DNA from 4 places in the Klebsiella quasipneumoniae subsp. quasipneumoniae genome. Region 4 is predicted to be linked to each of the others. Evidence: predicted binding sites of a transcription regulator. Region 4 holds the regulator's gene; each other region holds the start of a gene.

Region 1 (7,365 bases), 1.0 Mb from region 4:
TGCTACGTCTGAAAGTGCGCGACCGCATCGTTGCCGACGGCATTGACGATCCCTCTTTCGACGCCTCCAACGTCGGAGACTATCTCAAGGCGGCGGAGGTCAACGCGATGCTTGACGATCCGGATGCCGTGTTTATCGATATGCGCAACCACTATGAATATGAGGTGGGCCATTTCGAAAACGCGCTGGAGATCCCAGCGGATACCTTCCGCGACCAGTTGCCGAAAGCCGTTGAAATGATGCAGGACCATAAAGACAAGAAAATTGTCATGTATTGCACCGGCGGTATTCGCTGTGAAAAAGCCAGCGCCTGGATGAAGCATAACGGCTTCAATAAGGTCTGGCACATCGAGGGTGGCATCATTGAGTACGCCCGCCGCGCCCGTGAGCAGGGGCTGCCGGTGCGTTTCATTGGCAAAAATTTTGTCTTTGATGAACGGATGGGCGAGCGGATCTCCAATGACGTTATCGCCCACTGTCATCAGTGCGGCGCGCCGTGCGACACCCATACCAACTGCCTGAATGATGGCTGCCATCTGTTGTTTATCCAGTGCCCGAGCTGTGCCGAGAAGTTTGCCGGCTGCTGTAGCGAAGCCTGCATGGAAGAGCATAAGCTGCCGGAAGAGGAGCAGCGTCAGCTGCGCGCCGGGCGTGAAAACGGCAATAAAATCTTTAATAAATCCCGTGGCCGGCTGAACACCAAACTCGGGATCCTCGATCCTGAGCCGTCAGAAAAACCATAACCAGACAAGATCGAAGATCGCCAGCAGCAGCCAGAGCGCCAGGTAGATCATAAAGTGCTCGCGGACGTTATTGACCAGCAAATTAAACAGGCGACGCATAACCGCTCTCAATCACTAACGGCCTCGACAGAGGCCGTTTTTTTTGCCCGACGGCAAAAGTGCCGCATTCCATTACGCGTTAAAGCGCGCCAGCGAGAAGGGCGCCAGGTTGAAGCTCGAAGCTTCGCCCTGAGCAAACTGACTGGCAATTTCCCCCAGCACCGGGGCAAACTTAAAGCCGTGCCCGCTCAGACCGGTGATGAGCAGCGTGTCTGGTCTGCCGGGTAACGTATCGATAATAAAGTCTTCATCGACGGTATTATCGTAGGTACAGGAGGCGCCGTGCAGGCAGCCGCCGATCCCGGGCAGGACGTTACGCAAAAACGGAAACGATTCGGAGCCATCGCTGGCGACAGCGCCAAACGCCACTCGCTCCTGCGGCATGGAGATCGGCTGACCGCCGTTATGCTTGCCAATCTTCAGCTCGTTATCTTCCGCCGGGAAACCGTAGTATTGATCGCCGTTGGGCAACTCGCCGGTGAAGGCCGGGAAGTGATTCTTGCTGCTGTAACGGCCATCGGCCTGGTACCAGGCGAACACCTTGCGTACCGGCTGGATGGGAAGGTCCGGAAGCAGGCGGGTGACCCAGGTCCCGGCGCTGACCAGCAGCTTTTTACCATGATATTCACCGTCGATGGTATCGATGGTGACCCCATCTGCATGGTGATGAATAGCCGAGACCGGGCAGTTGAATAGCTGCGCGCAGCCCGCTTCCCGCGCCAGACGGATCCAGGTTTCCACGGCCAGTTCGCTGCGCAGTACGCCGGAAGCGGGTTCAAAAATCGCCCGATAGTCATCGGGGAGGCGTATCTCCGGCCAGCGCTGCATCACGGCCTGGGCATCCAGCTCTACCACCTCAAGCTGGAACGCACGGGCGCTGGCGGCAACGTTGGCGAGGAAAGGGGAGCTGGCGGGGCCGAGGTTTATGACGCCGGTGCGTTCAAACACGGCTTCGCCACTGATCTCGGCCAGTTCATCCCACAGCTGCTGGGCGCGCAGCACCAGCGGAACATATTTTTCACCTTCGCCATAGGCGTGACGGATAAGACGGCTGCTGCCGTGATGGCTGCCTTCCTGGTGAGGAGGCTGATGGGCATCGGTCATCAGAACATTGAGTCCGGCACGACGCGCATAATAGCCAGCGGCGGCGCCGACGGAGCCGCTGCCGATAATGATAAGATCGTATTGCATGGTGAGTTCCGGGTAATTGCCTTGTTAGCAGGGTAATTAACTCCCTGTGCTTATACAAGCCCGAAAATAATTCAGGCACCCGCAGGTGCCTGTTAAGCTTATTGTTAAGTCATTCCGCGTGCCGCGTTAATGTCTGCGGTACTCGTTTTCCTGGTATTCGCCAGATTCAATTTTCGCAATGCCTGCTTCCAGGATTGAAATAAACTGACGTGCGACGTCCGTCGTTAGCCATAGCGTCTGGCCTATCTCAGCATCATGACTGTTTTCTTGAGCGGGGTTCTGGTAGTGCAGGCGCAACATCAGCGCATCGTAGCTATCAACGGTGCTGATGTCCCATCCGACGAGGGGATGGGTCTGAATGACTTCATTATTTTTTTCCATCATAACCCCTTATTCATATGTTAAAAGACAACAATTCTCGAGGTTTAATGCATGTTTTTTGAAGCAAGTTAATTATATCAGGGATCAAGAATAAACTCGAGAAATTAAATGAAAGGCAGCATGATTTTCTTGTTTTGCCGCTTTTTTACTCAAGATAAGCGTGCAAAACGGCCATTTTAGTCGATATTAAGCAGAATAATCAGGAATATTCTGAACATGAGAAGAGGATAAAAAAGCCGGGGCGACCCGGCAAAGAAAAGCACAATGAGGGAGCAAACCAGAGTAACTGGATCCCGCCATGCTTCAGGAGAGGTCGTGGACAAACCAGTCGTCCGCGCTTTCCCAGGTTTCTTGCAGGATTTCGCTTATCCGGTCTTTGTCTTCTTTCAGGCCGCCGAACACCGAGAGCTGATTGCCCGTGGCGTAGCGGACGCTCACCTGGCTGTCGATGGCCGGGAACTGTTCGGCGATACGGCGAGAGAGTTCGTTATTCAGCGCTTCCAGCGCGCCGTTGGGTAAGGCGGTCGTTTTGGCGATAGAGACTTCAATGCGCATAATTGCCCCCTGTGTTTGATACTGGTTATTTATACAGTATCTGGTGAGCATTGACAACAGGGGGCCGCGTTTTTTATCGCTTCATGGTCCAGCGGACGGTTTCACCTGCCAGGAACGGCACCAGGGTGTCATTGGGCAACGCAATACTGTCGACGACGGTCGTCTCTTCACGCACCAGTTCAACATAGCTTTCATTGACCGGCAGACCGTAAAAGCGCGGGCCGTTCAGCGAGCAGAAGGCCTCAAAGTGCTGCAGAGCGTTCATTTCTTCAAACACGGTGGCGTAGCTGCCGAGGGCGGTCGGGGCGTTGAAGCAGCCGGCGCAGCCGCAGCTGGCTTCCTTACGATGGCGGGCGTGCGGCGCTGAGTCGGTGCCAAGGAAGACGCGGCTAAAGCCGCTGGCGACCAGTTCGCGCAGTGCCTGCTGATGAATATTGCGTTTGAGTACCGGCAGGCAGTATAAGTGAGGACGAATACCGCCGACCAGCATATGGTTACGGTTGAACATCAGATGCTGCGGGGTGATAGTGGCCGCCAGCAGTTCATTGCCGTCACGCACATACTCGGCGGCATCTTTGGTGGTGATATGCTCAAAGACCACCTTCAGGCCGGGCAGGCGCTGGCGCAGCGGCTCCATCACGGTTTCAATAAAGCGCGCTTCGCGGTCGAAAATATCAATCTCGGCGTGGGTGACTTCGCCATGTACCAGCAGCGGCATCCCCAGTTTTTCCATCCGCTCCAGCACCGGCATAATGGCGTCGGTGCTGGTGACGCCGTGGCTGGAGTTGGTGGTGGCATTGGCCGGGTAAAGCTTGGCGGCGGTGAACACGCCTTCGTTAAAGCCGCGCTCCAGCTCCGCCGGGTCGAGGGAGTCTGTCAGATAGCAGGTCATCAGCGGGGTAAAATCGTGCCCGGCCGGGACGGCGTCCATAATGCGCTGGCGATAGGCGATAGCCGCCGCGACGGTGGTGACAGGCGGCACCAGATTCGGCATCACGATCGCCCGGCCATAAAACTCACTGGTATAAGGCACGACGGTTTTCAGCATATCGTCATCACGCAGATGGATATGCCAGTCGTCTGGGCGGCGGATTTTCAATACCTGGGATTGTGCTGTCATGGAAGGCTCCGGCTAATAGGTTCAGTCATCAGGGCTGTTTTTTGCCGGGCACTAAGGATAAGCGTAAACGTTTTCCTTTGCACTCATTTCCGTAAAAAATTGAGGGCGCCGCGGCGCCCTGGAGATTAATTGGTAAAGGGGATGACAATCTCGCCCGGCTTCACCTCTATGCCTTTGGCGTATTTCTTCGCCAGCGCTTCACCGGTGCTGGCGTCCTCACGCAGGACATAGGCAGGCTGCTGGCTGAAGTAACTGCGCAGCGACTGATTCAGATAGGGGAGCAGGGCCTGAATGACCGACTGCAGTTTCTCGGGCGCCACTTTGGCATCCACCACCTCCATTTCCTGCAGGAAGATGGCGCCTTTCTCTCTGTCAAAGGTTGGCAGCGCTTTGAGCTTCAGATCGATCGTCGCTTTCTGCGTGCCGAACAGGGAGTTCAGGTCGACGTTAGCGATCCCGGTCAGCGTGACTTTGCCCGGCTCCTCGCGCCCGATGGCGCTGGTGAGGTTCTGCAGTTCGATATGGGCGTCGGCAACGCCTTTCAGACCAATATCTTTGGCAAAATGGTTTCGCTTCTGCAGGGCCTGGTTAATCTCCTGCTCGCTTACTGTGTATTGGGTCAGCTGATTACAGCCGCTCAGCAGGCCGCTGACAATCAGCGCGGCGGCGATCAAAATCTTTTTCATGGGGGTCCTCTGGCTCATATCTTCATTCATCCTGACACAAAGCATCATGACCTGTCAGCACCCTCGATACCAGCAGAATAGGCTGAAAGCAGGAGAAACCGCCGCCGCGCGCATCAGGTCCGCGGCTCCAGCATGCCGGAGGCAGAGCGTTTCGGACTAAACTGCCACCACAGCGCCAGGAAGGTGATAACCCCGATGGCCCCGAGCATCAGCCACGGCAGCTCGGGCTGACCCGCGGCCTTACCGGCATCGAACAGCCAGCCGCCGCCCGCATATCCCAGCGCGCCGCCAAAGGCGAGCCCCAGGCGGCTGAAGCCCATATAGCTGCCGCGCGCCCGGGCGTCCGCCAGCGAGGCGCCCAGCGTCTCCCGGGCGGGTTCGGCAATGATGGAGCCGATGTAAAACAGGCAGATCAGGGTAAACAGCTGTTGCAAACTGCTGGTCATGCCGATGGGGAGCATGGCCAGAGTCATCACCAGCAGACCGGCCATCAGCCGGTGCTCAAGGCGAAAACGTTTTTCGCTCCAGCGGGCAATGGGATAGAGCAGGGTCAGCGAAATGGTGGCTTCGATGGCGTACATCCACTTCACGGCGGCCGGCGAGCCGGCGATGTCATTCACCATGATCGGCAGCATCAGCATCACCTGCACCGCCAGCATGTAATAGCCCGTCAGCGTCAGGACATAGGTGACGAAGCGCTTGTCCCGCAGCACCCGGCCCAGCCCCTCGCGGATCGGCGTTTTCACCGTCGAGAGCTTCCATGCCGGCAGATACCAGGCGTTAAATGCCGCGCAGGCGATAAACAGCGCGGCGCCGGCGCTGCACACCAGGCGGAAATCATACTGCAGCAGCCAGCTGCCCAGCAGCGCGCCAATCACCGCGCCGGCGCTATCCTGCATCATCAGGATGGAGAAAAAGCGGCCGCGCTGATGCGGGCGCACCAGCTTAACCACCAGCGCCGCCCGCGGCGGATCGAACAGCGTGCCGCCGAGCCCGGAAAGTATGCACGAGAACCACAGCACCCACGGCTCATGGGCGACGGCCATCGCCGCGAAGCCGCCGGCGCGCATCAGCATACCGGTGACGATCATCGGTTTGGCGCCGAAGCGGTCGGCGATAGCGCCGCCAAAGATACCTAATCCCTGCTGCACCAACTGGCGCAGGCCGAGCGCGATGCCGACCATCAGCGCCGCCCAGCCCATCTGATCGACAAAGCGGATGGAAATCAGCGGGAAGACGACAAAAAAGCCCAACACGACCAGCATGTTATCGACTAACAGGAAATATTTACCCAGGCTCCTTGCCTGCGAGACGCGGGACATTTCCCCTCCAGGGAAAAATAGAGATAAGCGTGGATATTCTGCGGGCAATCTGCTGCTTTTCCCAGCGCCCTTGCGACAATATTTTTTTATCAAAATGCAAGTTCGATTGAGGCTATTCATCGAAAAGAGGAGATGGCGCAGAAAATGGTATGTTGCTGTTTTCACACCGTCGCGCAGGACAGGTATAGTGAAGGCAGCAAGAATGAAGTCAGGGGGACTGAAAAGGAAATGTTTGGCTATCGCAGTAACGTGCCGAAGGTGCGTTTGACGACGGACCGGCTGGTGGTGCGCCTGGTTCACGATCGTGACGCCTGGCGTCTGGCCGATTATTACGCCGAGAATAAGGCGTTCTTAAAACCCTGGGAGCCGGTTCGTGACGACAGCCACTGCTATCCTTCCGGATGGCAGGCGCGTCTGTCGATGATCGCCGAGTTTCATAAACAGGGGTCTGCTTTTTATTTCGCGCTGCTCGATCCGGAGGAAAAGGAGATCGTCGGCGTGGCGAACTTTTCCAACGTGGTGCGTGGATCATTCCATGCCTGCTATCTCGGCTACTCTATTGGCGAGAAGTGGCAGGGGCAGGGGCTGATGTTTGAAGCGCTGACGTCGGCGATTCGCTATATGCAGCGTACGCAGCATATTCATCGCATTATGGCCAACTATATGCCGCATAATCAGCGCAGCGGCGCGCTGCTGGCGCGGTTGGGGTTTGAAAAAGAGGGTTACGCCAAAGATTACCTGCTGATCGACGGGCAGTGGCGTGACCATGTATTGACGGCGCTAACGACGCCGGACTGGTCAGCGGGACGTTAAGGAGAGAGGATGAAATATCAGTTAACCGCGCATGAAGCGCGCGTCATTGGCTGTCTGCTGGAAAAGCAGGTCACCACGCCCGAGCAGTATCCGCTGTCGGTGAACGCCGTCGTGACCGCCTGCAATCAGAAAACCAACCGCGAGCCGGTGATGTCGCTGAGCGAAGGCGAGGTCCAGACGCTGCTGGATACCCTGGTGAAACGCCACTATCTGCGCACGGTCAGCGGATTCGGCAATCGGGTAACCAAGTATGAGCAGCGCTTTTGCAACTCCGAATTTGGCGATCTGAAGCTCAGCGCCGGCGAGGTGGCGGTGGTGACGACGCTGCTGCTGCGCGGCGCCCAGACGCCGGGTGAATTACGCAGTCGGGCGCAGCGGATGCATGAGTTCAGCGACATGGCGGAAGTGGAAAGCGTGCTGGAAGGGCTGGCGACCCGCGAAGATGGTCCCTTCGT
Region 2 (7,365 bases), 400 kb from region 4:
CAGGCGCCATACAGCACGCAGCCAAAAGCCAGCATCAGGGCGATAAAATGCCCAAAACGCAGGGTAATATAGAGCCCGGTCAGCATCGCTTACTTCACGCTAAAGGTGTATTGCCCTTTGGTTTTATGGCCATCCACTGAAACTACATGCCATGCCACAGTGTATTCTCCCGGCCGCAGGGTTTCCGCCACAGGCACGGTGACCTGGGTGGGATTGTCGGCGCTGCGGGTCAGTTTGCCGGTGGCCACCGCATGCTGCTGCGGACCGGTGACGGACACCCCGCTGAACGCGGGTTCAATGCCTTCGGAGAAACTGAGCGTCAGCGTCTGCGGAGAAGCCGCCAACTGCGCGCCGGCGGCAGGGATCTGCTGCTGCAGGTGAGCGTGGGCGAGCGCGCCCGTCGCGGTTAATAGCCCGGCAAACGCAACGGAGAGGCGCATCGCGCGTCCAGCAAGAAGTCGCATATTCGTCATTCCCTTTTGTTATGTCTGTAGCACAGAGAATAACCCTGTATAATGGCAGAGTCGAGCCGGGCGTCAGGCCCTGACCGGGTTTACAAGCAGAGTGGAGTGTATGATGGAAAGAAATCTGGCCAAAATTTCGCAAGATGAGATGGATAAAGTCAACGTCGATCTCGCCGCCGCCGGCGTCGCCTTCAAAGAGCGGTATAATATGCCGGTGGTCGCTGATTTGGTCGAGCGTGAACAGCCCGCCCATCTGCGCGACTGGTTCCGCGAACGACTGATCGCCCATCGGCTGGCCTCCGTCTCGCTGTCCCGCCTGCCCTGGGAGCCGAAACAGAAATAATGCCTACTTCCCCCCTCGCCGTCGGTTGGCAAGCCCAGCCAATTGCTTTACGCTTATTGTTTTGCTCTGGAGCGAGCCATGCTGCGCGTCATTGATACCGAAACCTGCGGACTGCAGGGGGGCATCGTTGAAGTCGCCTCGGTCGACATTGTCGACGGGCAGATCACCAATCCCATGAGTCATCTGGTGCGTCCTGACCGCCCCATCAGCCCGCAGGCGATGGCTATCCACCGGATTACCGAAGAGATGGTCGCCGATAAGCCATGGATTGAGGAGATTATTCCGCACTATCATGGCAGCCCGTGGTATGTCGCGCATAACGCCAGCTTCGATCGTCGGGTGTTACCGGAGATGCATGGCGAGTGGATCTGTACCATGAAGCTGGCCCGCCGGCTGTGGCCGGGGATCAAATACAGCAATATGGGGCTCTATAAATCACGTAAGCTGAACGTGGCCACGCCGCCGGGGCTGCATCACCACCGGGCGCTGTATGACTGCTATATCACCGCTGCGCTGCTGCTGGATATCATCAACGTTTCCGGCTGGACGCCTGACGAAATGGCCGATATCACCGGTCGGCCGGCGCTGCTCACCACCTTCACCTTCGGCAAATACCGCGGTAAAGCCGTCGCCGAGATTGCTGAAAACGATCCAGGCTATCTGCGCTGGTTATTCAACAATCTCGACCGCATGAGCCCCGAGCTGCGCCTCACGCTCAAGCATTACCTCGGGGAATAGCCCCTACACTGCCGCTTTCCCCGGCAGTGTCCCCTGCGCCAGGGCGATGAAAAAGGCGTACTCCAGCGCCACTCCCTCATAGCTTTTAAAGCGCCCGGATTTTCCGCCATGGCCGGAGTCCATATCGGTGCAGAGCAGCAGCAGGTTATCGTCGGTTTTCAGTTCACGCAGTTTCGCCACCCACTTCGCCGGCTCCCAGTATTGCACCTGGGAATCGTGCAGCCCGGTGGTCACCAGCATATGCGGATACGCCTGCGCCTTCACGCCGTCGTAGGGGCTGTAGCTTTTCATGTAGTGGTAATAGGTTTCATCCTGCGGGTTCCCCCACTCTTCAAATTCGCCGGTCGTCAGCGGAATGGTCTCATCCAGCATGGTGGTCACCACGTCGACGAACGGCACCTGAGCTATTACGCCGTGGAACAGCTCTGGACGCTCGTTAACGGCCACCCCCATCAGCATCCCGCCGGCGCTGCCGCCCATGCCATAGCAGAGCCGCGGGTCGCCGTACCCCTGGGCCAGCAGCGCGTCGCAGACGTCCAGATAGTCGTTGAAGGTATTTTTCTTACACAGGAATTTTCCATCCTCATACCACTGCTGGCCCAGCTCGCCGCCGCCGCGAACGTGGGCGATAGCGTAGACAAAGCCCCGGTTGAGCAGGCTCAGCCGGCTGGCGCTGAAATCGGCATCGATACTGTCGCCATACGAGCCATAGCCATAGACCAGCAGCGGATTGCTCCCTTTACGAAAATGGTCGCGATGATAGACCAGCGAGACCGGGACTTCGACGCCATCGCGGGCGGTTACCCACAGGTGCTCGCTCTGATAGCAGCGGGTGTCCAGCCCCTTAACCTCCTGCTGCTTGATCACCCGTCGTTCGCCGGTATCCATATCCAGCTCAAACAGGGTGTCGGGCGTGGTCATCGAGGAGTAGCCGTAGCGCAGGCGCGACGTTTCAGGCTCCGGGTTATAGGCAAGCCAGGTGACATAGGCCGGATCGTCAAAGGCGATCCCTACCACCTCCCGGGTCCTGCGGTTAATCTGCCGCAAACTGGTCAGGCCGCGCTGACGCTCCTCGACGACCAGCCAGTCGGTAAACAGGGTAAATCCTTCGAGCATCACGTCGTGACGCGGCGGGATCAGCGTGGTCCACTGCCCTTCATCGCGCAGCACGGTACGGTAGAGGCCAAAATTCTTCCCCTCCCGGTTGGATCGCAGATAAAAAGCGTGCTGATAGTGATCGAGGCTATATTCATGATCTTTACGCCGCGGCAGGAAGCAGACCGGCTCGGCGTCTGGCAATTCGGCGTTGAGCAGCAGCACTTCGCTGGTGGTGGCGCTGGAGAGATAGATCACCACGAACTGCTGGGATGTGGTTTTATGCACGCTGACGTAGAAGGTCTCATCTTTTTCCTCATAGACCAGCGCGTCGCTCTGCGCCGGCGTCCCGACGGTGTGGCGCCAGACCTGATAAGGAAGCAGCGTGGTGGGATGTTTACGCACATACCACACAAAGCGTGAATCGTTGCTCCAGGCAAAGCCGGAGGTGACATTTTCCAGGGTCTCCGGATACCACTCGCCGTTGCTGAGGTCGCAAAAGCGCAGCCCGTACTGGCGGCGGGAGAGATAATCTTCCGCCACCGCCATCAGCTGGTTGTTGGGCGCAATGCCCAGCCCCCCCAGGGTGTAAAACTCGCTTTTCGCCGCCCGCTGGTTGGCATCAAGCAGGATCTCCCACTCGTCCCACTCCTCTTTCAGCACCGACTGGCGCTGGTAGATAGCGTATTCGCAGCCCGGCTCGTACACCTGACGATAGCGAAAGCCGTTTTTGCTGTAGGGAGCCGAGACTTCCCGCTGCGGAATGCGGTCGATAATCTCTTTCAGCAGACGCTCCTGCAGGCTGAGCTGCGAATCCATCACTTGTTTGCCGTAGGCGTTTTCCGCGTGCAGATATTCCAGCACATCAGGCCGCGCGCGTTCATCGTCGCGCAGCCAGTAATAGTTATCGATGCGTGTATCGCCATGCAAGGTCATGGCGTGAGGGATCCGTTTGGCTTTAGGTGGCATGTTATTCTTCTGCTGCTTTTTCGTGACACAAGAGCATTCAGGCCGCAGGGTGGCGCCTGAATGATGACGTGTCTATAAGGGTGGCAAAAGACGCGGGCGATGCAAGCGAAACGTGATAATTTAAACGCTTAGCGCCTGTTTTTGTGACTGGATATCCTGTTCGATGTCGGCCCGGACATCTTTTGGCAACGCCAGGGCCTCACCCAGGGCGTTGAGATAGCTGCGCTCCATAAAGTGGTCGATATCGATCACCGCGCAGCTGACGTAGTAGATCTCCAGCGCCTCCTGCGGGTCAACGATGCCCTCGGCGAGACGCTGCGGATCCAGCGGCTGAGCCAGCGCCTGGTCGATCAGGACCCGGGCCTGAACGTCAATATTGGCCTCCCGAAGCTGGGCTTCAATCTTCGCCCGCTCGTGATCGTCGATATGCCCATCGCTTTTGGCGGCAAACACCAGGGCGGTGATCAGCCGCACGCTGCGCGGATCGACATCCGCCGGCGCCGCAGCCGTCTCTGGTGTCGGGGCGGGTGTGTTCTGAGCGCGCATTTTCTGCTGATACTTGTTCCACAACACAGTACCCGCTACTGCCCCACCGCCAGCCAGCAGCGCGCTGGTGCCATATTTCGCCAGCAGCTTGCGTGACGATTTGCTGGCCACCAACAGCCCTGCCAGCCCGCCGATGGCGCCGGGCAGCAGGGCGCTCCCTTTTGACGATTCGCCGGACGGCGACGCGCCCTGCTGTCCGAGCAGCGACTGCAGTTGATTTAACCAGTTAGCCATGGTTTTCCTCTCAGGTGACAAACACTGTTATCAGCCTAAACGACGCGATGTCAGGAAATGTTAGATATGGCTAAAGATGCGCAAAGGTGCGCGCGGCGGCGGTACCGGGTCCAACCCACCAACCGACCAACCGACCAACCGACCAACCAGCCCGCCAGCCCGCCAGCCCGCCAGCCCGCCAGCCCGCCAGTGGCTAACCGCCAGCCATCAGGCCGCTTTGGCTTTCCGCGTTTTGGCAGCCGGCGCGGCGGCATCTTCCGCCGGGGTAGCCTCTGCGTCCGTTGACGGCGCGGGAGCATCGTGCGCAGTCGCATCCTGCTCCGGCAGTTTGCCGGCGCGCAGGATATGCTGCAGCGCCTCTTTACGCTCCGCCAGCCACATCGCCATGATATCGCGCTGGGCATCGTCCATTTCCAGCGGCGATGCTACCAGCCAGTCATTCAGCACCTCTGCCAGATCGAGCATTTTGTCGTAAGCGTCGGCCTCTTTTTTGCTGGCAAAAGACATTTTTTCCTCACCTTCGCGGATCACCACATATTTAATTTCAACCGCCATGCTGCAGCCTCTCGACACTGTATTTTTATACAGTATAACAAATTTCCCTTCCGGACTCAACTCACGCGCGTAAAGACAGACGCAAACGTTTTCGTTTATAATCGACCGCATCTTTTTTTACTGCGGAAGAGAGTTATGACTGTATTAGGCACCGCGCTGCGCCCGGCAGCCACCAAAGTTATGCTGTTAGGCTCCGGCGAGCTGGGTAAAGAAGTCGCCATTGAATGTCAGCGTCTGGGCATTGAAACTATCGCCGTCGACCGCTACCCCGATGCCCCGGCGATGCAGGTCGCCCACCGCGCCCACGTCATCAATATGCTGCACGGCGAGAGCCTGCGCGCGCTGATCGAACAGGAAAAACCTGATTACATCGTGCCGGAGATCGAAGCTATCGCCACCGATACCCTGGTCGAACTGGAGCAGGCCGGGCAGAAAGTGGTCCCCACGGCGCGGGCAGCGAAGCTCACCATGAACCGCGAAGGCATTCGCCGTCTGGCGGCGGAAGAGCTGCAGCTCCCCACCTCCAGCTACCGTTTCGCCGACAGTGAAGACGCCTTCCGCGCGGCGGTCGCGGAGATCGGCTTGCCGTGCATCGTCAAACCGGTGATGAGCTCCTCCGGTAAAGGCCAGAGCTTTATTCGCTCGGCTGACCAGCTCAGCGAAGCCTGGCGCTACGCCCAGCAGGGCGGCCGCGCCGGCGCCGGGCGGGTGATCGTCGAAGGGGTGGTGAATTTCGACTTTGAAATCACCCTGCTCACCGTCAGCGCCGTCGATGGCGTGCATTTCTGCGCCCCGGTCGGCCATCGTCAGGAAGATGGCGATTATCGTGAATCCTGGCAGCCGCAGCAGATGAGCGACCTGGCCCTTGAACGCGCTCAGGATATCGCCCGTAAGGTAGTGCTGGCGCTGGGGGGGCATGGCCTGTTCGGCGTGGAGCTGTTCGTTTGCGGCGACGAGGTGATCTTCAGCGAAGTCTCCCCGCGCCCGCACGACACCGGAATGGTGACGCTTATTTCGCAGGATCTCTCGGAATTCGCTCTGCACGTTCGCGCCTTTCTTGGGCTGCCCGTCGGCGCCATCCGCCAGTATGGCCCAGCCGCTTCCGCGGTGATCCTTCCGCAGCTGACCAGCCAGAACGTCAGCTTCGGCCAGCTGCAGTCGGCCGTCGGAGCTGGCCTGCAGCTGCGTCTGTTCGGCAAGCCGGAGATTGACGGCACCCGTCGTCTGGGGGTGACCCTCGCCGTCGCCGATTCAGTGGAAGAGGCCGTGGCGCGGGCTAAAACCGCCGCCGCGGCGATTATCGTCGAAGGATAAATAATAAAAAAACCCGGTCGCGTTGCCGCTGACCGGGTTGTTGACCTTGAGGCGCGGTTTACTTCGCGCCTTCCACCGCTTCACGCGCCAGGGTGGTGATGCGATCGTAGTCGCCAGCTTCCAGGGCGTCGGCCGGCACCAGCCAGGAACCACCGATGCACAGCACGCTGTTCAGCGCCAGGTAATCACGGTAGTTGGCCGGGGAGATACCGCCGGTCGGGCAGAAACGAATGTGACCGAACGGACCAGCAATCGCCTGCAGCGCTTTCACGCCGCCGTTGGCTTCCGCCGGGAAGAATTTAAACTCTTTCAGACCGTACTGCATGCCCAGCATCAGCTCGGAGACGGTGCTGATCCCCGGGATCAGCGGAATAGTGCCGTCTTCGGTCGCCGCTTTCAGCAGAGATTCGGTCAGCCCCGGGCTGATAGCGAACTGCGCGCCGGCTTCTGTTACCGCTTTCAGCTGCTCGACGTTGGTAACCGTGCCCGCGCCGACAATCGCGTCCGGCACTTCTTTAGCAATCGCGCGGATCGCCTCCAGGGCACACTCGGTGCGCAGAGTCACTTCCAGGACGCGCACGCCGCCCGCGACCAGCGCTTTCGCCATCGGTACCGCGTGTTCCAGCTTTTTCACTACGATAACCGGGACAACCGGACCGGAGGTGAGGATTGCTTCTGCTGTTGTTTTCCAGTTTTTCATCAGGATTTTCTCTCGCCAGATCTAGAAATTTAATCGTCTTAAAAAGTGATGCAGGTTGCGCCCTGCTCCGCGCCAGAGAGCTTCTCACGCAGCGCCCCAAACATCTCCCGACCGGTTCCTACGCGCGACGCGCTGAGGTCAGGGATATGCGGCTGACGCGCCGCCAGTTCGGCATCGTCCACCAGCAGCGTCAGTTCCCCCGTCTGCCCGTTCACGCGAATAAGATCGCCATCGCGCACTTTCGCCAGCAACCCACCATCATAGGCTTCAGGCGTGACATGGATGGCTGACGGGACTTTACCGGAGGCGCCAGAGAGTCGGCCATCGGTCACCAGCGCTATTTTGAAACGGCGGTCCAATAATACACCAAGTGGCGGCATAAGTTTATGTAATTCTGGCATCCCGTT
Region 3 (7,365 bases), 1.0 Mb from region 4:
GTGCTCGATCAGGCAGTGATCGCGTCCCACAACCTGAGCGTACTCTTCTGATGAATCGAATATTCGCCTGCTCCACCGTGGAGCTGCCGGAGGGGGAAGCCCTCCGCCTGGAGACCTCTCCCGTTATTGCCCTGTTCCATATTGGCGGAGCGTTTTATGCCGTTAACGATCGCTGCAGCCATGGCAACGCGTCGATGTCCGAAGGCTACCTGGAAGACGACGCGACGGTGGAATGTCCACTACACGCCGCCAGTTTCTGCCTGAAAACCGGCAAAGCGCTGTGTCTGCCCGCCACCGAGCCGCTGACCACCTATACCGTGCACGTGGAAGGCGGTGAGGTGTTTATTGATATTCCTGAGGAGGCCTGATGAGCGATTTACGCGATAACGTGGTGTTGATTACCGGCGGCGGTTCCGGACTGGGTCTGGCGCTGATTGAGCGCTTTATTGACGAGGGGGCGAAGGTCGCGACCCTCGAACTGTCCGGCGCGAAAGTCGCCAGCCTGCGCCAGCGCTTTGGCGATCGGGTGCTGGCGGTGGAAGGCAGCGTAACCCGCTACGGTGATTATCAGCGCGCAGTGGATCAGATCCTCACCACCTATGGCCGTCTGGACTGTTTTATCGGCAACGCCGGCATCTGGGATCATAACGCCTCCCTGATGGACACCCCGGCGGAGGCGCTGGAGAATAGCTTCCATGAGCTGTTCAACGTCAACGTGCTGGGCTATCTGCTCGGCGCTAAGGCCTGCGCCCCGGCATTAATCGCCAGCGAAGGCAGCATTATTCTGACCCTCTCCAACGCGGCCTGGTATCCGGGCGGCGGCGGCCCGCTCTACACCGCCAGCAAACATGCGGCGACCGGCTTAATTCGCCAGCTGGCCTACGAGCTGGCGCCGAAGGTGCGGGTCAACGGCGTTGGTCCCTGCGGAATGGCGACCGATCTGCGCGGCCCGCAGGCGCTGGGGCAAAGCGACACCACGATAATGCACTCCCTGACGGCGGAGAAGATCGCCGCCATCCTGCCACTGCAGTTTTTCCCCGAACCGGTCGATTTCACCGGCCCGTACGTCATGCTGGCTTCCCGACGGAATAATCGGACGCTGAGCGGGGTGATGATCAATGCCGATGGCGGGCTGGGGATCCGCGGGATCCGCCATGTCGCCGCCGGACTAAACCTTTAAGGAGTGATGATGAGCGAACCGATGATTGCCATTATCGGCGGTGGACAGGCCGGGGCGATGGCCGCCGCGGCCCTCCGCCAGCAGGGTTACCAGGGTCCCCTGCACCTGTTTTCTGATGAACCCCATTTACCCTATGAGCGCCCGCCGCTGTCGAAAGCGATGCTGCTGGATGCAGATCCGCAGCGACAGCCGGTGCTCCCCGCCAGCTGGTGGCAGGACAACAACGTCCAGCTGCATCTCGGTGTGACGCTGCGCGATATCGATCGTCAGGCGCAGAGCCTGACGCTGGCAGACAATCGCGTCTTTCACTGGCGACAACTGCTGCTGGCGACCGGAGCCGCCGCCAGGCCGCTGCCGCTGCTCGACGCGCTGGGGGAACGTTGCCTGACCCTGCGACACGCCGGCGATGCTGCGCGTCTGCGCGCGGCGCTGCAGCCAGGGAGTGAGGTGGTTATCGTCGGCGCAGGCACCATCGGCCTGGAGTTGGCCGCCAGCGCTATTCAGCGCGGCTGTCGCGTCACGGTGGTGGAGCAGGCGTCGACGGTGATGGGTCGCAACGCCCCGCCGCCGGTCCGCGATTACCTGCTGGCCCGCCATCGCCAGGCCGGGGTACGGGTGCTGTTGAACCGCGCCATCGAACAGGCGGAACAGGGAACCCACCTCACCCTCACTTTACAGAGTGGCAAAACCCTGCGCGCCGGGACGGTCGTATATGGCATTGGCATCGTGGCTAACGATGCTCTCGCGCGCCGCGCCGGGCTGGAGACCGACAATGGCATCGTCGTGGATGCCGACGGCAGGACCTCGGACCCGGCTATTTTTGCCGCCGGCGACGTCACGCTGACGCGGCAATCAGATGGTTCGCTGTCGCGCGTCGAGAGCTGGGAAAATGCCAATATCCAGGCGCAGATTGCCGCTGCGGCCATGCTTGGCAAACCACGCCCCGCCAGGGCGCCAGGCTGGTTCTGGACCGATCAGTACGAAGATAACCTGCAGTTTATTGGCGATATGCAGGGCGAAAAGTGGTGGTGTCGGGGAGCGCCCGCCGATCGCAAAGCGATCTGGTTCCAGCTGCGTGACGGCGTGTTAACCGGCGCGGTCACCCTCAATCACGGTCGCGAGATCCGCACGCTGCGCAAGCTCATCCAGAGTGGTCAAGCGGTGAACGCCGAAACGCTATGCGATGAAAGCGTCCCGTTAAAAACGCGGTAATTTCGTTGTTCAGCAGACCGGGGATGTTGCCAGAACTAACGTGGCGGGAAGCAAAAACGTGTATTACGTTTAAAGGACACTTCTCTCATAACGAGCTGATTATGAACACACTCCGCTATTTTGATTTTGGCGCATCCCGCTCTCTGCTACTGCTTATCGCCCGCATCGCCGTGGTAGTTCTGTTTATTCTTTTTGGCTACCCCAAACTGCTGGGCTTTGACGGTACGGTGCAGTACATGGCCGCCTCCGGCGCGCCGATGCCGACCCTGGCGGCGATTATCGCCGTCATTATGGAAGTGCCTGCCGCCATTTTAATTGTGCTGGGCTTTTTCACCCGCCCGCTGGCGGTCATCTTTATCTTCTACACCCTGGGCACCGCGGTGATTGGCCATCACTACTGGGATATGACTGGCGATGCGGTATTGCCGAACATGATTAACTTCTGGAAAAACGTCAGCATCGCCGGCGCTTTCCTGCTGCTGGCGGTAACCGGCCCCGGAGCGATTTCGCTCGACCGCCGCTAATCCCCAGACGCAAAAAAGGCCGCAAACGCGGCCTTTTTGATGTCAACGCTAACGCTTACGCATAAACCGGGAAGCGGGCGCAGATATCCAGGACTTTGCCTTTCACGCGCTCAATGACCGCGTCGTCATTGATATTGTCCAGCACGTCACACATCCAGCCAGCCAGCTCTTTGACTTCCGCTTCTTTAAAGCCGCGGCGAGTCACTGCCGGAGAACCGATACGGATACCGGAGGTTACGAACGGGCTCTTCGGATCGTTCGGCACGCTGTTTTTGTTGACGGTGATGTTGGCGCGCCCCAGGGCAGCGTCAGCTTCTTTACCGGTCAGGTTTTTATCCACCAGGTCCAGCAGGAACAGATGGTTCTCAGTACCGCCAGACACCACTTTGTAGCCGCGGTTCAGGAACACTTCCACCATTGCTTTGGCGTTTTTCGCAACCTGCTGCTGGTAAACTTTAAACTCTGGCTCCATCGCTTCTTTCAGCGCCACCGCTTTCGCTGCGATAACGTGCATCAGCGGGCCGCCCTGCGCGCTTGGGAATACCGCAGAGTTCAGTTTCTTGTACAGCTCTTCGCTACCGCCTTTCGCCAGGATCAGGCCGCCGCGCGGACCCGCCAGGGTTTTGTGGGTGGTGGTGGTCACGACGTGAGCATGCGGAACCGGGTTCGGATACACGCCAGCGGCAATCAGGCCTGCCACGTGCGCCATGTCGACAAACAGGTATGCGCCGATGCTGTCAGCGATTTCACGCATTTTTGCCCAGTCAACGATACCGGAGTAAGCGGAGAAACCACCGATGATCATCTTCGGTTTATGTTCCTGTGCCTGCTTCGCCATGTCGTCATAGTCAATTTTGCCGGACTCATCAATACCGTAAGGGATGATGTTGTACAGTTTGCCGGAGAAGTTAACCGGAGAGCCGTGAGTCAGGTGGCCGCCCTGCGCCAGGTTCATCCCCAGCACGGTATCGCCCGGCTGCAGCAGCGCGGTGTAGACGGCAAAGTTAGCCTGGGAGCCGGAGTGCGGCTGGACGTTAGCATAGTCAGCGCCGAACAGCTCTTTCGCGCGGTCGATAGCCAGCTGCTCAACCACGTCGACATATTCGCAGCCGCCGTAGTAACGCTTGCCCGGATATCCTTCAGCATATTTGTTGGTCAGCTGAGAGCCCTGCGCCTGCATCACGCGCGGACTGGTGTAGTTTTCGGAGGCGATCAGTTCGATGTGCTCTTCCTGACGTACTTTTTCCTGCTCCATAGCCTGCCACAGTTCGGCATCATAATCGGCAATGTTCATTTCACGCTTTAACATCCGCATCTCCTGACTCAGCTAACAATAAAATTTCGGCCTAAAAAGGCGGTCCGATTGGACAACGGCCCACAGTATAACCGAATCATTCTGTGATAACAGGTCTTGACAAAGGATTTTACGCAAACGTTTGGCTCCGCATGACACAAGGCTTTGAGCAATAACGCCTCTCTCAGTATCAACGGATTTCTTTTCAGGATTGTGATGCAAATTCTTCATGTTGTAACTGCAACGGCGGAAAGTGTTAAAGAACCATTTACAACGCAGGGTTATTTCCTTAAGATGCATTTAAAATACATCATTAAGGTAACACACAAGGAAGCACGCTATGCTCGACGCTCAAACCATCGCTACGGTCAAAGCCACCATCCCCCTGCTGGTAGAGACTGGACCAAAATTAACCGCCCATTTCTACGATCGTATGTTTGCGCATAACCCGGAGCTCAAAGAGATCTTCAATATGAGCAACCAGCGCAACGGCGACCAGCGAGAAGCGTTGTTCAACGCCATTGCCGCCTACGCCAGCAATATCGATAACCTGCCCGCCCTGCTGCCGGCGGTGGAAAAAATCGCCCAGAAACACACCAGTTTCCAGATCAAACCGGAGCAGTACAACATCGTGGGCAGCCATCTGCTGGCGACCCTCGATGAAATGTTCAGCCCGGGTCAGGAAGTCCTTGATGCCTGGGGGAAAGCTTACGGCGTGCTGGCGAACGTCTTTATCGGCCGCGAAGCCGAGATCTATCAGCAAAACGCCAGTAAAACCGGCGGCTGGGAAGGGACCCGCGCGTTCCGCATCGTGAAGAAAACCCCGCGCAGCCAGCTTATCACCAGCTTTGAGCTCGAGCCGGTCGACGGCCAGCCGGTCGCCGATTACCAGCCTGGCCAGTATCTGGCCATCTGGCTGAAGCCGGAAGATTTCGAATATCAGGAAATTCGCCAGTACTCCCTGACCCGCAAAGCGGACGGCAAGGGCTACCGCATCGCGGTTAAACGCGAAGAAGGCGGCCAGGTTTCCAGCTGGCTGCATAACCATGCCAGCGAAGGCGATGTGGTCTATCTCGCGGCGCCGGCCGGGGACTTCTTCCTTAACGTTGAACAGCAGACGCCGGTCACTCTGCTCTCCGGCGGCGTCGGGCAAACGCCGATGCTGGCGATGCTGGATGCGCTGGCGAAGAGCCGCCATCAGGGTCAGGTGAACTGGTTCCATGCGGCAGAGAACGGCGACGTGCACGCCTTCGCGGACGAAGTTAAAACGCTGGGTGAAACCCTGCCGAAGTTTACATCTCACGTCTGGTACCGCAGCCCGAGCGAAGCGGACCGTGAATCCGGCGCGTTTGATAGCGAAGGTTTGATGGATTTAACGGCCCTGGCCGGCAAGATCGGCGACCCGCAAATGCAGTTCTATCTCTGCGGCCCGGTGGCGTTTATGCAGTTTGCCGCGAAGCAGCTGGTAGATCTGGGCGTGAGCAGCGGCAACATTCATTACGAATGCTTCGGGCCGCATAAGGTGCTGTAAGCCCCGACGACGCGGGGATTTGTAGGCCGGGTAAGCGCAGCGCCACCCGGCAATACTACAGCGAGCGGCGAGCGTTAAATCGCCGCGTCGTCTTCTTCGCCGGTACGGATACGAATCACGCGCGCGACATCAAAGACAAAGATTTTACCGTCACCGATTTTGCCGGTCTGCGCGGTACGGATGATGGTATCCACACAGGTATCGACGATATCGTCGGTCACCACGATTTCAATTTTCACTTTCGGCAGAAAATCAACCATATACTCCGCGCCGCGGTAGAGTTCGGTGTGCCCTTTCTGGCGGCCAAAGCCTTTCACTTCCGTTACCGTCATCCCGGTGATGCCGACTTCGGCCAGCGCTTCACGCACGTCATCCAGTTTGAAAGGTTTAATAATCGCATCAATCTTTTTCATGGTGTTCCTGTCTTAGTCGCGTAACCGGTTGCTTACCGTATCATAACTTGCGCTATGTTGCGGAGCTACTCTTTAAAGTCGTTGGCGTCGAGCTCATGGCGCGACAGCAGCTTATAGAATTCAGTGCGGTTGCGTCCAGCCATCCGCGCGGCGTGGGTGACGTTGCCCCTGGTAATCTGCAGCAGCTTGCGCAGGTAGTTCAGCTCAAACTGATTGCGCGCCTCCACGAAGGTCGGCAGGGCGGTGTTCTCGCCCTCCAGCGCCTGCTCCACCAGCGCATCGCCGATCACCGGCGACGAGGTCAGGGCCACGCACTGCTCAATCACGTTCACCAGCTGGCGCACATTGCCCGGCCAGTTGGCGGCCATCAGCCGCTTCATCGCATCGCTGGAAAACGCCCGAACGAACGGCTTATGGCGATCGGCGGACTGACGCAGCAGATGGTTGGCCAACAGCGGAATATCTTCCGTGCGTTCGGAGAGCGGCGGGATCTTCAGGTTAACCACATTGAGGCGATAGAACAGATCTTCGCGAAACTCGCCGCGGGCCATCGCCTTCGGCAGGTCGCGGTGGGTGGCGGAGATGATCCGCACGTTGATCTCGATATCGCGGTTGCTGCCGAGCGGGCGTACCTTACGCTCCTGCAGGACGCGCAGCAGCTTCACCTGCAGGGCGACCGGCATATCGCCGATCTCATCGAGAAACAGCGTACCGCCTTCGGCGGCCTGGAATAACCCTTCGCGGTTGCTGACCGCGCCGGTAAAGGCGCCCCGCGCATGGCCGAACAGTTCGGACTCGAGCAGCTGTTCCGGCAGCGCGCCGCAGTTAATCGCCACGAACGGCTTGTCATGACGCGGGCTGGCGTTGTGGATCGCCTGGGCGACTATCTCCTTCCCGGTCCCGCTCTGGCCATTAATCAGCACGCTAACGTCGGACTGCGCCACCATCCCGGCCTGCTCGAGCAGGCGCAGCATCAGCGGGCTGCGGGTGACAATGGCCTGACGCCAGGCTTCGTCGGTGGCTGGCGAGCGCTGCTCCAGCGCCTCATCAATGGCTTGATACAAGGCGTCTTTATCAACCGGCTTAGTCAGGAAGCTGAAGACGCCCTGCTGGGTGGCCGCCACCGCGTCGGGGATCGAGCCATGGGCGGTGAGAATGATCACCGGCATGCCGGGCTGCCCCTTCTGGATCTCACTGAACAGCTGCAGACC
Region 4 (7,365 bases):
GATTTAATGCCAAAACCGACGCCCTGCTGGAGATCGCCGCCATTACGTTGAAGATGGATGAGCAAGGCTGGCTGATGCCCGATGAAACGCTGCATTTCCATGTTGAACCTTTCGAGGGCGCCAATCTTCAGCCCGAAGCGCTGGCCTTTAACGGGATTAACCCGCACGATCCAGAGCGCGGCGCCGTTAGCGAATACGACGCTCTGCATGCCATCTTCAAAATGGTACGCAAAGGGATGAAAGAGAGCGACTGCAGTCGGGCTATCATGGTGGCGCACAACGCCACATTTGACCACAGCTTCACCATGACCGCCGCCGAACGGGCGGGGCTAAAACGCAACCCGTTCCATCCGTTTGTCACCTTCGACACCGCCGCGCTGAGCGGGCTGGCGCTGGGCCAGACGGTATTGTCGAAAGCTTGTATTGCCGCGGGTATGCCGTTCGACGGCGCGCAAGCCCACTCCGCCCTCTACGATACCGAGCAGACGGCACAGCTGTTTTGCGAGATAGTGAACCGCTGGAAGCGTCTGGGCGGCTGGCCGCTGCCGGTGGCGACGCCGGAGTGATAAAAAAAGCGACTTCCAGGAAGTCGCTTTTTTACTGACCGCGGTAATTATTCCGCTTTCGGCTCGTCAGTGTGGTATTTCGCCGCTGTCTCTTTGATCAGCTGCTGCAGTTCACCGCGCTGGTACATCTCGATGACGATATCGCAGCCGCCCACCAGTTCACCGTCCACCCACAGCTGCGGGAAGGTCGGCCAGTTGGCATATTTTGGCAGCTCGGCGCGGATATCCGGGTTCTGCAGGATATCAACGTAAGCAAAACGTTCGCCACAGGCGGACAGCGCCTGAACGGCCTGAGCGGAGAAACCGCAGCTTGGCAGCTTCGGCGAACCTTTCATGTACAGCAGGATCGGGTTTTCAGCGATTTGGCGTTGGATCTTTTCTAAAGTCGAGCTCATTGTCGTGCTTCCTTAAACTTCTTTCTACGGCAGTAACTTGTCATTGTAGCGTCCCGAGGGCAGGACCGATAATAACATTTTTTTCACTATTCATATTTTATCTTCTGTTGCGCGAAGTTGCCTTAAAAATATCATTTTGCCGTCACGGGCAGGCGCGCGTTGCGCATTTTCTGTGCGAGGCGGTCAATGTCTGACGCGTTTTCTTGCAATCGTTAACCAATCGACATTTTTGATACAAAAGAATATTAACTTTCCGGGTTTTTATGCTTTAGAATCGTTCCGGTTTGTCATTCATCGTCAGGCATTTGTACATGTCTGTAATTAATCAGGGGATTGCTCAGTGGCGCGGCTAAACAAAATCGCGATATCGCTCTGTGCATTACTGTTCACATCTATCTCATTCACGCCACTGGCTCAGGCTTCAGGGCATACGCACGCCTCCGCCTCGCCGAAGGCGTTGCCCGCGAAAAGCGGCTCAGAGCGCAAGAAAAAAACAACCAGTCAAAAAAGTAAAACCACCGCTAAAACCACCAGTAAAAAATCCTCGAGCACCCGGCTCCCTACCCGCTCTACCGCAGCAAGCCAAACCGCGCTTCATCGTCAGGCCGCCGGCGCCACGAAAAAATGCGTGCTGCGTAAAGGGTATAAAAAGCAGTGCGCAAAAACGGTGGCCGCCAGCGCCGAGCCGACCCTGGCGCTGAACAGCGTCAAAAGCAAATGCGTGGTGCGTAAGGGCTATAAAAAACGCTGTAAACCCGAGGCCAGCGAAGCGAATCTGACGATCGCCGACGCGCATAAAGTCCGGGTGCAAAAAGCGCAGAGTACCGCCATGAACAAACTGATGGGCCAGCTGGGTAAACCGTATCGCTGGGGCGGCACCTCGCCGCGCACCGGGTTCGACTGCAGCGGGCTGGTCTATTACGCCTACAAAGACCTGGTCAAGATTCATATCCCGCGTACCGCCAATGAAATGTACCACCTGCGCGATGCGCGTCCGGTCGATCGTGACGAACTGCAGAGCGGCGACCTGGTCTTCTTCCGCACCCGCGGACGCGGCACTGCCGACCACGTTGGCGTTTACGTAGGCAACGGGAAATTCATTCAGTCCCCGCGCACGGGGCGCGATATTCAAATCACCTCCCTGAGCGAAGATTACTGGGTACGTCATTACGTCGGCGCCCGTCGCGTCATGACCCCGAAAACCATTCGCTGATCCCGGTCTGCCGCTACGGCGGCAGCCCTCTTCACCTGCGCGTTCTCCGCCCCCACCGTCAGGGGAAACTGCATATTCGCCTCTGTGACCGGCGCTTCCCGACGATAGCGGGTGGGCGACATGCCAAAGTGACGGTGAAAGGTGCGGCAGAACGCCGCCTGCCCGTCGTACCCCAGACGTTGGGAAATACTCTGCATGGAGGCCTCGGTCTGCGTTAAGTAGATTGTCGCGATGGTCATCTTCCGGCGGCTGACGTAGCTCGCCAGCGTGCAGCCGGTCACCATGGCGAATTGCCGCTGGAAATACCAGTGCGAGTAGCCGGACTTTTTCGCTACCGCCCTCACCGGCAGGGTGTCAAAAATATGTGCTTCGATCCAGTCAACGATCCCCTGCACGACCGGGATCATTTTCGGGCTTACCACTTCATCTGTTTTTGCCATCGTAGCCATCCTGTGGAAATTGCTGCCGGTGGCTATATTTGTCATACAAATATCAAAATAGACAATGAATTATTGGCATAGCGGCGATTACCTGAAAGCATATCGTCATTAATCATTTGATTTAAAATGATTATTTTCACTCAGTCGTTTGCGCTGCGGGGGTCTTCAGATGGCCTGATGAGAAATTAACCATCGCGGCGAGAGGCTGGAGACCCAGCCTCCTTTTACTTATACATTTTTGCAACATCTGCGGGCGTCTTAACGCGCCGCTCCGCAGAAAACGGTTAAGCCTTCGGCAGTTGCGCCGGCGATAATAGCCTTTATCGTTGTAAGGCTTTTCACTGCCTGCGGCAAATGTTAACATTCTCAATACAATAACAGGCCCGGGACGCGACAGCGTCGGGCGGTCAGAACGCGATTCAGGTGAAAACCTCATCTTGTCAATGTGAGATAAAACAAAAAAGTTATAAGGAGAGTAGCAATGTCGTTTGAATTACCTGCATTACCATATGCAAAAGACGCCCTGGCGCCGCACATTTCCGCAGAAACCCTGGAATACCACTACGGTAAACACCACCAGGCGTATGTCACTAACCTCAACAACCTGATCAAAGGCACCGCGTTCGAAGGTCAATCGCTCGAAGAGATCGTGCGCACCTCTGAAGGCGGCGTTTTCAACAACGCGGCGCAGGTCTGGAACCACACCTTCTACTGGAACTGCCTGGCGCCGAACGCCGGCGGCGAACCGGAAGGCGAGCTGGCGGCCGCGATTGCCAAATCCTTCGGCAGCTTCGCAGAGTTTAAGGCCAAATTTACCGACGCCGCGGCGAAAAACTTTGGCGCTGGCTGGACCTGGCTGGTTAAAAATGCCGACGGCAGCCTGGCTATCGTCTCCACCAGCAACGCGGGTACCCCGCTGACCACCGACGCGAAGCCGCTGCTGACCGTTGACGTCTGGGAACATGCTTACTACATCGACTACCGCAACGCCCGTCCAAGCTATCTGGACCACTTCTGGGCGCTGGTTAACTGGAAGTTTGTTGCCGCTAACCTGGCCGCATAAACGACAAACCGCAGCAGAGTGACCCCTGCTGCGGTTTTTTTTACACCCTTCCCCACCGTTTATGACTGGCTGGCAAAGGCCTCCTCCGGCTGCGCTCGTCCGCTAAACCAGACCAGCAGCAGCGCCAGACCGGCAATAATCGCGCCCATCACCGGCACAAACGCATATCCCAGTCCGCCGGAGATCACCGCTCCGCCGGCGGCGGCGCCCAGCGCGTTGCCCAGGTTGAACGCCCCGATATTCACCGAAGAAGAGAGACCCGGCGCCTCATGCGCCACGCGCATCACTCGCATCTGCAGCGGCGGCACTACCGCAAAGGTGGCTGCGCCCCAGACGATCATACTGATAGCCGCACCCGCCTGGGATTGCGCCAGCAGCGGTATCGCCAGCATGATCGCCATCAGCAGCAGTAGAAAGCCTTTCAGCGTGCGGGAGACCGACCGGTCGGCGAATTTGCCGCCCAGATAGTTGCCCAGCGAAAAACCAACACCAATCAGCACCAGCATCGCGGTGATAAACAGCGATGAAGCATGGGTCAGCGTATTCAGTACCGGCGAAATGTAGGTATACAGCGTAAACATCGCCCCGGCGCCCAGCACGGTGGTCAGTAAGGCAGAAAGCACCTGCGGCCGTAACAGGACCGAAAGCTCTTGTTTGACATCCGGCCGCTCGCCCGCGCTGCCCTTCGGCAGGGAGAACCACAGGCTCACCATCGCCAGCAGGCCTAACCCCGCGGTGGCGAGGAAGGACATCCGCCAGCCGATGGTTTCTCCAAGCCAGGTCGCGGCAGGCACGCCGCCGATATTAGCGATGGTGAGGCCCATAAACATGGTGGCCACCGCGCTGGCCTGCTTGTGCTTGGGCACCACGCTGGCCGCCACCACCGACCCCAGGCCAAAAAAGGCGCCGTGATTGAGGCTGGTAATAATGCGCGACAGCAGCAGCGTGGTGTAATCCGGCGCAATGGATGACAGCAGGTTGCCGACGGTGAAGATCCCCATCAGAAAAATCAGCGCATTGCGTCGGGCGCGATGGGACAGCAGCAGGGTCATCAGCGGCGCGCCGACCATGACGCCGATGGCATACGCACTGATCAGCATTCCCGCTACCGGTATCGAGACGTCCACGCCCTTGGCAATCACCGGCAGCAATCCCATCGGGGAGAACTCGGTGGTCCCGATGCCAAAGGCGCCGATCGCCAGCGCGAGTAAAGGAAAGTTGATTTTCATTCAATGACTCCATCAGACCGTCAGGGAGGACGGCATAACATCAGAAGTCAAAAGCATGACATCAATCACAAAAAAACAAAAGTGAACGAAATGACAAAAGATTTTTGCAGAATTGATAATAATGGCGGGATACGGGGAGGAGGCCGCGCTCCTCCCTCATCGGAACATTAGTGCAGTATGGCGGTCAGGCTGAATGCGACGATCACGCCGAGGGCAATAATCGTGGTGATCAGCGAAAACTTTAAATTGGTATCCATCATTTTTCCCTCTTGTTATCCCCACACCAAAAGTGAGCTTGCTCATTTTTGCACAAAAAATCGCAAAAATCTTCCGGGATTTAGGGCGATGCACATTTTTGCTCTTCCACTTTGCCCCAAGATCGGACAAAATCCCACGCTAATTTAAAAGCGTATCGGCCATTGACCCCTTCCTGTCGTTCTGTGTCGTTTTCCCGACGTGATGCAATGTTGAAAATTGTATTCAGGGTGTGTGTAGGCAAACGTTTACGTATCGATGATCAGGCGATCAGGTCAAGGCATGGAGTGAGATGTAATGGCAACTATTAAAGATGTAGCGAAGCGCGCAAACGTTTCCACTACAACTGTATCACATGTAATTAACAAAACCCGTTTCGTTGCCGAAGAGACGCGCAATGCGGTATGGGCGGCGATTAAAGAGCTGCACTACTCGCCGAGCGCCGTGGCCCGCAGCCTGAAAGTCAATCATACAAAATCGATTGGCCTGCTGGCGACCAGTAGCGAAGCCGCCTATTTCGCTGAAATCATTGAGTCCGTTGAAAAGAGCTGCTTCCAGAAGGGCTATACCCTGATCCTCGGCAACGCCTGGAACGACCCGGAAAAACAGCGGGCCTATCTGTCGATGATGGCGCAAAAACGCGTCGACGGTCTGCTGGTGATGTGTTCCGAATACCCGGACTCCGTCCTGAGCATGCTGGAAGAGTATCGCCATATTCCGATGGTGGTGATGGACTGGGGCGAAGCAAAAGCCGACTTTACCGATGCGGTAATCGATAACGCCTTCCAGGGCGGGTATATCGCCGGACGTTACCTGATTGAACGCGGTCACCGCGAAATCGGCGTGATCCCGGGCCCGCTGGAGCGCAACACCGGCGCGGGGCGACTGGCCGGCTTCATGCAGGCGATGAAAGAGGCGCATATCAGCGTGCCGGAAAACTGGATTGTACAGGGCGACTTCGAGCCGGAGTCCGGCTACCGCGCCATGCAGCAGATCCTGAGCCAACAACACCGTCCAACGGCGGTCTTCTGCGGCGGCGACATTATGGCGATGGGCGCTATCTGCGCCGCGGATGAAATGGGGCTGCGCGTGCCGCAGGACATTTCGCTGATCGGTTATGATAATGTGCGCAACGCCCGCTATTTCAGCCCGGCGTTAACCACCATTCATCAGCCGAAAGATTCGCTGGGTGAAGCCGCGTTCAATATGCTGTTGGATCGTATCGTCAACAAGCGCGAAGAGTCGCAGTCTATTGAAGTGCACCCTCGGCTGGTCGAACGCCGCTCGGTGGCGGATGGCCCGTTTGTCGACTATCGTCGCTAAAGCACTGGCGGGCGCGGATCACTCCGGCGCCCGCAGCCACTCCCGATTCAGCGTGTCGCTGTCCCCCAGGTAGTCCAGCATCCAGTTTAACGCCGGCGAAGCATCATTCTGCTGCCAGGTCAGACAGCAGGCCGCATCCGGAAACGGATTTTCCAGCGCCAGCGCGGTCCACTCGCCGCGATCCACCCATGGCCGGGCGAAATGGCTTGGCACCATGCCGACGCAGAGCCCTGCCGACAGACAGGTAGCCGACGATTCCCAGTCGGGGACCACCACCCTCTTCTGGTTATCCAGCAGCCACGTTGTCCGTTTGGGCAACGAACGCGAGGTATCTTCCCGCACCAGCGACGGCCAGTTGCGCAGGACATCGTCGCTCAGCGGCCCCGCCATCTTCGCCAGCGGGTGATCGCTCGCCACCACGCAGTCCCAGCTCAGCATCCCCATATCGCGGAACGCATAGCGGCCCCCAACCGGAATAGAGCGCGTTGCGCCAATCGCCAGCTCCACGCGGCCGTCGGCCAGCGCATCCCATACGCCATTGAACACTTCCTGAAAAACGATCAGCTCGACGTCGGGAAAATGGCGATAGAAATCCACGATCATCTGGCGCATCCGCGCGGGTTTCACGATATCGTCCACCGCGATCGACAACTGCCCGCGCCAGCCGTTGGCAATTTGCTGGCACTGCTGGCGGGTGATCTGCATTTTTTTGATAACAGAGCGCCCTTCCTGTAAAAACCAGACCCCGGCGGGGGTCAGCTCCACATCACGATGACGGCGCTCAAACAACGGGACGGCCAGCCACTCTTCGAGCTGACGCACGGTATAGCTGACGGCGGAAGGCACCCGATGGAGCTCCTGCGCCGCCGCGCTAAAGCTGC

Evidence for each region. The regulator PurR, encoded in region 4, represses purine synthesis genes. The targets are predictions, from matches to a motif close to CANGCAAACGTTTGCNTG.
Region 1: the regulator PurR is predicted to act here: its motif matches at 4,150-4,167, upstream of pyrC (dihydroorotase).
Region 2: the regulator PurR is predicted to act here: its motif matches at 5,023-5,040, upstream of purT (formate-dependent phosphoribosylglycinamide formyltransferase).
Region 3: the regulator PurR is predicted to act here: its motif matches at 4,342-4,359, upstream of glyA (serine hydroxymethyltransferase).

What each region holds. Positions count from the first base shown of each region.
Region 1 is NZ_CP084876.1:3,294,587-3,301,951, reverse strand. It holds gene trhO (oxygen-dependent tRNA uridine(34) hydroxylase TrhO) at 1-743, shown strand, start outside; gene LGM20_RS16125 (YceO family protein) at 729-842, opposite strand; gene solA (N-methyl-L-tryptophan oxidase) at 915-2,033, opposite strand; gene bssS (biofilm formation regulator BssS) at 2,160-2,414, opposite strand; gene dinI (DNA damage-inducible protein I) at 2,718-2,969, opposite strand; gene pyrC (dihydroorotase) at 3,043-4,089, opposite strand; gene LGM20_RS16100 (lipoprotein) at 4,215-4,775, opposite strand; gene mdtH (multidrug efflux MFS transporter MdtH) at 4,889-6,097, opposite strand; gene rimJ (ribosomal protein S5-alanine N-acetyltransferase) at 6,326-6,910, shown strand; gene LGM20_RS16085 (YceH family protein) at 6,920-7,365, shown strand, end outside.
Region 2 is NZ_CP084876.1:1,894,595-1,901,959, reverse strand. It holds gene copD (copper homeostasis membrane protein CopD) at 1-86, opposite strand, end outside; gene yobA (CopC domain-containing protein YobA) at 90-464, opposite strand; gene LGM20_RS09205 (DNA polymerase III subunit theta) at 577-807, shown strand; gene exoX (exodeoxyribonuclease X) at 886-1,545, shown strand; gene ptrB (oligopeptidase B) at 1,549-3,609, opposite strand; gene LGM20_RS09190 (tellurite resistance TerB family protein) at 3,730-4,389, opposite strand; gene LGM20_RS09185 (YebG family protein) at 4,597-4,944, opposite strand; gene purT (formate-dependent phosphoribosylglycinamide formyltransferase) at 5,080-6,258, shown strand; gene LGM20_RS09175 (bifunctional 4-hydroxy-2-oxoglutarate aldolase/2-dehydro-3-deoxy-phosphogluconate aldolase) at 6,317-6,958, opposite strand; gene edd (phosphogluconate dehydratase) at 6,997-7,365, opposite strand, start outside.
Region 3 is NZ_CP084876.1:1,291,911-1,299,275, reverse strand. It holds gene hcaF (3-phenylpropionate/cinnamic acid dioxygenase subunit beta) at 1-51, shown strand, start outside; gene hcaC (3-phenylpropionate/cinnamic acid dioxygenase ferredoxin subunit) at 51-368, shown strand; gene hcaB (3-phenylpropionate-dihydrodiol/cinnamic acid-dihydrodiol dehydrogenase) at 368-1,180, shown strand; gene hcaD (phenylpropionate dioxygenase ferredoxin reductase subunit) at 1,190-2,392, shown strand; gene LGM20_RS06460 (DoxX family protein) at 2,494-2,916, shown strand; gene glyA (serine hydroxymethyltransferase) at 2,972-4,225, opposite strand; gene hmpA (NO-inducible flavohemoprotein) at 4,551-5,741, shown strand; gene glnB (nitrogen regulatory protein P-II) at 5,816-6,154, opposite strand; gene glrR (two-component system response regulator GlrR) at 6,220-7,365, opposite strand, start outside.
Region 4 is NZ_CP084876.1:2,290,640-2,298,004, reverse strand. It holds gene rnt (ribonuclease T) at 1-566, shown strand, start outside; gene LGM20_RS11155 (Grx4 family monothiol glutaredoxin) at 614-961, opposite strand; gene LGM20_RS11150 (C40 family peptidase) at 1,302-2,174, shown strand; gene LGM20_RS11145 (helix-turn-helix domain-containing protein) at 2,129-2,614, opposite strand; gene sodB (superoxide dismutase [Fe]) at 3,096-3,677, shown strand; gene LGM20_RS11135 (MFS transporter) at 3,737-4,906, opposite strand; gene cydH (cytochrome bd-I oxidase subunit CydH) at 5,074-5,166, opposite strand; gene purR (HTH-type transcriptional repressor PurR) at 5,459-6,484, shown strand; gene punR (DNA-binding transcriptional activator PunR) at 6,503-7,365, opposite strand, start outside.